Regions from separate parts of the Streptomyces sp. NBC_00239 genome, predicted to be linked through region 2. Evidence: predicted binding sites of a transcription regulator. Region 2 holds the regulator's gene; the other holds the start of a gene.
What was found. The regulator HspR, encoded in region 2, represses chaperone genes until heat shock. The targets are predictions, from matches to a motif close to TTGAGNNNNNNNNNCTCAA.
Positions count from the first base shown of each region.

Region 1 (3,405 bases), 1.1 Mb from region 2:
ACCGCCCGCTCGGCGACCTCCTCGGCCTGCTCGGCGAGGTGGACGCCGTGCACGGCCTGTACTACCTGCTGATGCACGGGGTGTTCGCCCTGTGGGACGGCGGCCCCACCGCGCTGCGGCTGCCGTCCGTGCTCGGCTCCGCGCTGGCGGCCGCCGGGGTGGCCGCGACCGGACGGCTGCTGGCCGGACCGCGCGCCGGCCTGACCGCCGGGCTGCTCTACGCCGTCCTGCCGCCCCTCCAGATGTACGCGCAGGAAGGCCGCTCGTACGCGCTGGTCGCCGCGGCCGTCGTCTGGTCCGGCTACTTCCTGCTGCGCGCCCGCTGGACGGCGTACGTCCTGGTCCTCGGGCTGGGCTGCTGGCTGCACGAGTTCGCCGCCCTGGCGCTCCTCGCCCACGCCTGCGGGGCCTGGCGGATCCGGGCCTGGCGGTGGAGCGCCGCGCTGGTCCTCGCTCTGGTGGCGCCGCTCGCCGTGGTCAGCGCCCGCCAGGCGCAGGCCCAGCTGGGCTGGCTCGGGCCCCCGTCGTGGGCGGACTGGACGGCGTACGGGACGGTCGCCGGCTGCGGGCTGCTGCTCGCCCGCCGCGCCGACCGAGGGGTGGCGCGGGCCGCCCTGCCGCTGCTGCTGGTGCCGCCCGGCGTGCTGCTGGTGCTGTCGCGGGCCGTCCACCCCTGGTACGTGGACCGGTACGTGCTCTACGCGCTGGCCGGGCTGGTCCTGCTGGCCGCCGCCCGGCCCTGGCGGTGGTGGGCCGCGCTGCTGCTGGCGCTGCTCGTGCTGCCCTGGTCCTGGTGGCTGCGCACCCCCGACAGCCGCAAGGACGACGCACCGGCCGCCGCCCGGGCGGTACGGGAGCTGGCCCGGCCGGGTGACGCCGTGCTCTTCCTGCCCGCCCGTCGCCGCGAGTGGCTCCTGTCCTCGCCCGCCGTCCACGCCTCGCTCGACGACGTGGCGCTCGACCGCACCCCGGCCGCCTCCCGCACCCTCCAGGGCACCGAGCGGCCCGCCGCGGACGTGCGCGCGGCGATGCTGGCCGCGCCCCGCATCGTCGCCCTGTCCGACCCGCCGGACCAGCCGCTCGACGCCGTCCCGGCCGAGGCCGTCAAGCGCCGCACCCTCGCCGCGGACTTCGAGCTGTGCGCGGTCGTCGAGGTCCGGGGGGCCCGCGTCTCCCTGTACGCCCGCCCCGGCACCTGCCCCTGACCCCGGCTGCCGACCTGCCCCGACGCCCACCCGCGCCGGCTCCCGACCCCGCTCGCGACCGGGGCTGCGAGCAGCCCGGACGCGGTGTTCGCCGACGGCGAACGGGAGTTGGGGAACACCGGGGCGCGCAGATGCATTGAGTCGGCATAGCTCAACTTCACTGCCGGAGGGAAGATCATGGCTTCGACGTCCGTACCGCTCACTCTGCCCGTGCTGCCGCTTGACGACGAGGTTGTGCTGCCCGGCATGGTCGTGCCGCTCGACCTGTCCGACGCGGACGTACGCGCGGCCGTCGAAGCAGCACAGGCCGCGGCCGGCACCGGGAAGCCCCGTGTGCTGCTGGTGCCGCGCATCGACGGGAAGTACGCCGCGACCGGCGTGCTCGGGACCGTGGAACAGGTCGGGCGGCTGTCCGACGGGGACCCCGGCGCGCTGATCCGCGGCCGCGGCCGGGTGCGGATCGGGGCCGGCACCACCGGGCCCGGGGCCGCCCTGTGGGTCGAGGGCGACACCGTCGCCGAGCACGTGCCCGATCCGCTCCCCGGCTCGGTCGCCGAACTGGTCAAGGAGTACAAGGCGCTCGCCACCAGCTGGCTCAAGAAGCGCGGCGCCTGGCAGGTCGTCGACCGGGTGCAGCAGATCGAGGGCGTCTCCGCCCTCGCCGACAACTCCGGCTACTCGCCGTTCCTGACGACCGCTCAGAAGATCGAGCTGCTGGAGACCGCCGACCCGGTGGCCCGCCTGAAGCTCGCCGTCAAGCAGCTCGGCGACCACCTCGCCGAGCAGGACGTCGCCGAGTCCATCGCCAAGGACGTCCAGGACGGCGTCGACAAGCAGCAGCGCGAGTTCCTGCTGCGCCGTCAGCTGGACGCCGTGCGCAAGGAGCTGCGCGACCTCAACGGCGACCCCGAGGGCGAGGAGTCCGACGACTACCGGGCCCGGGTGGAGGCCGCCGACCTGCCCGAGAAGGTCCGCGAGGCCGCCCTCAAGGAAGTCGACAAGCTGGAGCGCTCCAGCGACCAGAGCCCCGAGGGCTCCTGGATCCGCACCTGGCTCGACACCGTCCTCGAACTCCCGTGGAACGAGCGCACCGACGACGCCGCCGCCTACGACATCCGGGGCGCCCGGGCCGTGCTCGACGCCGAGCACGCCGGCCTGGACGACGTGAAGGAACGCATCACCGAGTACCTGGCGGTCCGCAAGCGCCGTGCCGACCGGGGGATGGGCCTGGTCGGCGGCCGCCGCGGCGGCGCCGTGCTGGCCCTGGTCGGGCCGCCGGGGGTCGGAAAGACCTCGTTGGGAGAGTCGGTCGCGCACGCCATGGGCCGCAAGTTCGTCCGCGTCGCCCTCGGCGGCGTCCGCGACGAGGCCGAGATCCGCGGCCACCGGCGCACCTACGTCGGCGCGCTGCCCGGCCGCATCGTGCGCGCCGTCAAGGAGGCCGGGTCCATGAACCCGGTCGTGCTCCTCGACGAGATCGACAAGGTGGGCTCCGACTTCCGCGGCGACCCGGCCGCAGCCCTCCTCGAAGTGCTCGACCCGGCGCAGAACCACACCTTCCGCGACCACTACCTGGAGGTCGAGCTCGACCTCAGCGACGTGGTGTTCCTGGCCACCGCCAACGCCCTGGAGGCCATCCCCGAGGCCCTGCTCGACCGCATGGAACTGGTCCGCCTCGACGGGTACACCGAGGACGAGAAGGTCGTCATCGCCCGCGACCACCTGCTCCCGCGCCAGCTGGAGCGGACCGGACTGGCCGCCGACGAGGTGTCCCTGACCGAGGAGGCACTGCGCAGCCTCGCCGGGGAGTACACCCGGGAGGCCGGCGTGCGGACCCTGGAGCGGTCCCTGGCCCGGCTGCTGCGCAAGGCCGCCGCCCAGCACGAACTGGGCGAGCGGGAGCTTCCGTTCGCGATCGGCCGGGACGACCTGCGCGGCCTCATCGGCCGCCCGCACCACGTGCCCGAGTCGGCGCAGGACCCGGCCGAGCGGCGCACCGCGGTGCCGGGCGTGGCCACCGGCCTCGCCGTGACCGGCGCCGGCGGCGACGTGCTCTACGTGGAGGCCTCGCTCGCCGACCCCGAGACGGGCGCGGCCGGGCTGACCCTCACCGGCCAGCTGGGCGACGTGATGAAGGAGTCCGCGCAGATCGCCCTGAGCTTCCTGCGCTCGCACGGCGCCGAGCTGGAGCTGCCCGTCG
Region 1 is NZ_CP108095.1:2,956,922-2,960,326, reverse strand. Features, by position in the region: gene OG764_RS12790 (hypothetical protein) at 1-1,205, shown strand, start outside; gene lon (endopeptidase La) at 1,383-3,405, shown strand, end outside.
Region 1: a site for HspR is predicted at 1,342-1,360, ahead of lon (endopeptidase La). Genes of this name have one in related genera too.

Region 2 (3,405 bases):
TGTCGGGTTCGAAGAGCTGGTGGTCACGCTGATCCAGATTGACGAAGACCATTCCGTACCGGATTTCACACCGGACGGGCTGCGGTGCGCCGCGGGGCCTGCGCAGGCACCGGTAGGCGCGGACGTCTTCGTCCTCCTCGCGGACGACGACGATCGGCTGGCCGAACAACGTCACCATCAGGGAGTCGCCGGCGTGGGGGATCGCCGTCACGAGATCCACGAACTGCCAGCCGGAGCGGTACGCGGAAGCCATTTCCCTGCGGAAGGAGCGATCGTCAGGAGTCATGCCGTCATCCCGGTGGTGGAGGTGGCCGCATCCGCGTCCGCCGCGCCGTCGGAACCCTCCACCGGGGCCGCGGGACGCCAGCCGCTGTCCAGAGGGCTCGCGTGCCATCCGCTGTCCGGAGGGCCACCTGCCTCGGCATGATGGGTTCCAGCCACACCCAGGGTGGCTGCCTCGACAAACCCCCCGCAGGCCACAGCCGAGAAGATGACAGTGGCAAGCGCCGAGCGAAGCATTCTCTTGTTCATGGTCGGCTTCGTCCTCACTTGATGAAATCCTCTCCCCCGCGAGACAAGACGATGGCTCATTCGGGCACGTCAATGCCACAGGGACGATGCATCATGTTCTTGCATGTTCAGGACCCTGGGGGGTGGAGTTTTGCCTATAAACAGCACAAAGCCGACACATCCCCACCCTGTTAGTGCCCTGTGCGGCGAGGGGACGCGCCTCTATGCCAGCGCGCTGCGCACCGGCCGCATCGCACGTGCGGACGTGAAAAACGCTCCGTGCCTACTCGAATTCGCCCTACTGCAGCCTGACCCGGATGACGTTAACTCTCTCCGTCCGGTTCCCCCGAGCGTCGCACTCGCACAGCGCCTTCACCCGATCGAGCGAGAGATCCAAGATCGCAGACGCGATTCGCTGGAGCTCACCGATGCCTTCGAGCCGTTCCTGGCCATCAGCGCCCAGAATCCGGCCAGCACCCACGCGATCACGGTCCTGGAGGGCATCGACCGCATCAACGCGGCCCTCAACCTCGCCACGGCCGACTGCCACACGGAGATGCTGACGATCCAGCCCGGCGGCGCCCGGCCCGTCATCGCCCTCACCGAGGCACTGGAGCGCGACCAGCCGCTCACCGACCGCGGGGTCAGCATAAGGACTCTCTACCAGCACACCGCGCGGCACAGCCGCGGCACCCTCGCCTACGTGGAGCGCATCTCCGCCGGGAAGGTGGAAGTCCGCACGCTGGAGGAGCTGTTCGAGCGGCTCATCATCTTCGACACGACCGTCGCCTTCATCCCGGCGAGCGACGACCGGCAGGTGGCGCTGGAGCTGCGGCACCCGGGCGTGGTCGCCTACCTCATCAAGGTGTTCGAACAGCTGTGGGCGCGGGGCATCCCGCTGCTCGACCAGATCCCGTACAACCGCACCCCGTCGGGCATCTCGGGGGTGCAGCGCTCGATCGCCCAGTTGCTCGTGGAGGGTCACGTGGACGAGGCCATCGCGCGCCGGCTCGGCATGAACGTACGGACCTGCCGGGCGCACATCGCCAAGCTGGCCACTCACCTCGGGAGCGGCAGCCGCGCCCAACTCGGCTACCTGATCGCCCAGTCGGGCATCCTCGAAGCCCCCGGGGACGGCTGAGGGCCCCGCCGGCGAACCGGTCGGGGCCCTTTGAGATCCGTACGCGAACGGCCGCGAGGCGGCCGCTCAGGGGCCCGGAAGGTCACGGGCCCGACGGGTGCCGGTCCGGTCGGCGGTCGACCGGCGGTCAGGAGGCGGTCAGTCGGCGGACCGCTTGGGCCGCCACACCACCAGCGCGCTCGTCTGCTGCATGTCCTGGTACGGGACCAGGTCGCGCCGGTACGAGGCGTGCACCTGGGCCTCCCGCTGCTGCATCGCGACGGCGGCGCCATCCACGGCCGCCGACAGCTCGGCGACCCGCTGCTGGAGCGCGGCGACCTGGTTCTCCAGTTCGATGATCCGCTTGATTCCGGCCAGATTGATGCCCTCGTCCTGCGACAACTGCTGCACCGTGCGCAGCAGTTCGATGTCGCGGGCCGAGTAGCGCCGGCCGCGGCCGGCCGTACGGTCCGGGGAGACCAGGCCGAGGCGGTCGTACTGGCGCAGGGTCTGCGGGTGCAGCCCGGAGAGCTGCGCCGCGACGGAGATGACGTACACCGGCGATTCGTCGGTCAGTTCGTACGGATTGCGTCGGCGACCATCCATGGTCATGGCGTCATGCTCCCTTCGCGGCCTGGAACAGCTCTTCCCTCGGGTCCTCGCCCGCGGTGGCGGCGCGGAAGTTCTCCAGGGCCTCGCGGGCCTTGTCGGACAGCTCGGTCGGCACCGCCACGTCCACCGTGACCAGCAGGTCGCCGCGGGTGCCGTCCTTGCGGACCGCGCCCTTGCCGCGGGCCCGCATCGTCCGCCCGTTCGGCGTGCCCGGGGGCAGCTTGAGGGTGACGGACGGGCCGCCCAGGGTCGGCACCCGGACCTCGGCCCCGAGCGCGGCCTCCACGAAGGAGACCGGCACGGTGACGGTCAGGTTGTCGCCCTTGCGGCCGAAGACCGGGTGGCCGTCCACATGGACCACCACGTAGAGGTCGCCGGCCGGGCCGCCGCGCTCGCCGGGCGCGCCCTTGCCGCGCAGCCGGATCCGCTGCTTGTCGGAGACGCCCGCCGGGATGCGGACCTGCATGGTGCGCGAGGACTTGGCCCGGCCGCTGCCCTTGCAGACCTCGCAGGGGGTCTCGGCGATCAGGCCGCGGCCCTTGCAGTCCACGCAGGGGTCGGTGAGCGAGAATCCGCCACCGCCGCCGCGCGAGACCTGGCCGGTGCCGACGCAGGTCGGGCACACCCTGGGGGTGCCGTTCTGGTCGCCGGTGCCGGCGCAGGCCTTGCAGGGTGCCTGGGAGGACATCCGCAGCGGGACCGTGGCCCCGTCCACCGCCTCGGTGAAGCTGAGCGTCACCTCGGACTCGATGTCCTGGCCGCGGCGCGGCTGGCTCCGGGTGCCCGGACCGCCCGCCCCGCCGCGGTTGAACAGGCCGCCGAACACGTCGCCCAGCCCGCCGCCGCCGAATCCGCCCGCTCCGCCCTGGGCGCCCCCGAAGAGGTCGCCCAGGTCGAAGTTGAAGGATCCGCCGCCGGCGCCGGGCCCGGGACGGAAGCCGCCGTTGCCGAACAGCGCGCGGGCCTCGTCGTACTCCTTGCGCTTCTTCGGGTCGCCGAGGACGTCATTCGCCTCGGAGATCGCCTTGAAGCGCTCCTCGGCCTCGGCGTTGCCCTTGTTGGCGTCCGGGTGGAACTCGCGGGCGAGCTTCCGGTACGCCTTCTTGATCTCGGCCTCGGTGGCGTCCTTGGGGACGCCGAGAACCTTGTAGTAGTCCTTCTCG
Region 2 is NZ_CP108095.1:4,010,640-4,014,044, forward strand. Features, by position in the region: gene OG764_RS17615 ((2Fe-2S)-binding protein) at 1-286, opposite strand, end outside; gene OG764_RS17620 (helix-turn-helix transcriptional regulator) at 635-1,651, shown strand; gene OG764_RS17625 (heat shock protein transcriptional repressor HspR) at 1,790-2,236, opposite strand; gene dnaJ (molecular chaperone DnaJ) at 2,247-3,405, opposite strand, start outside.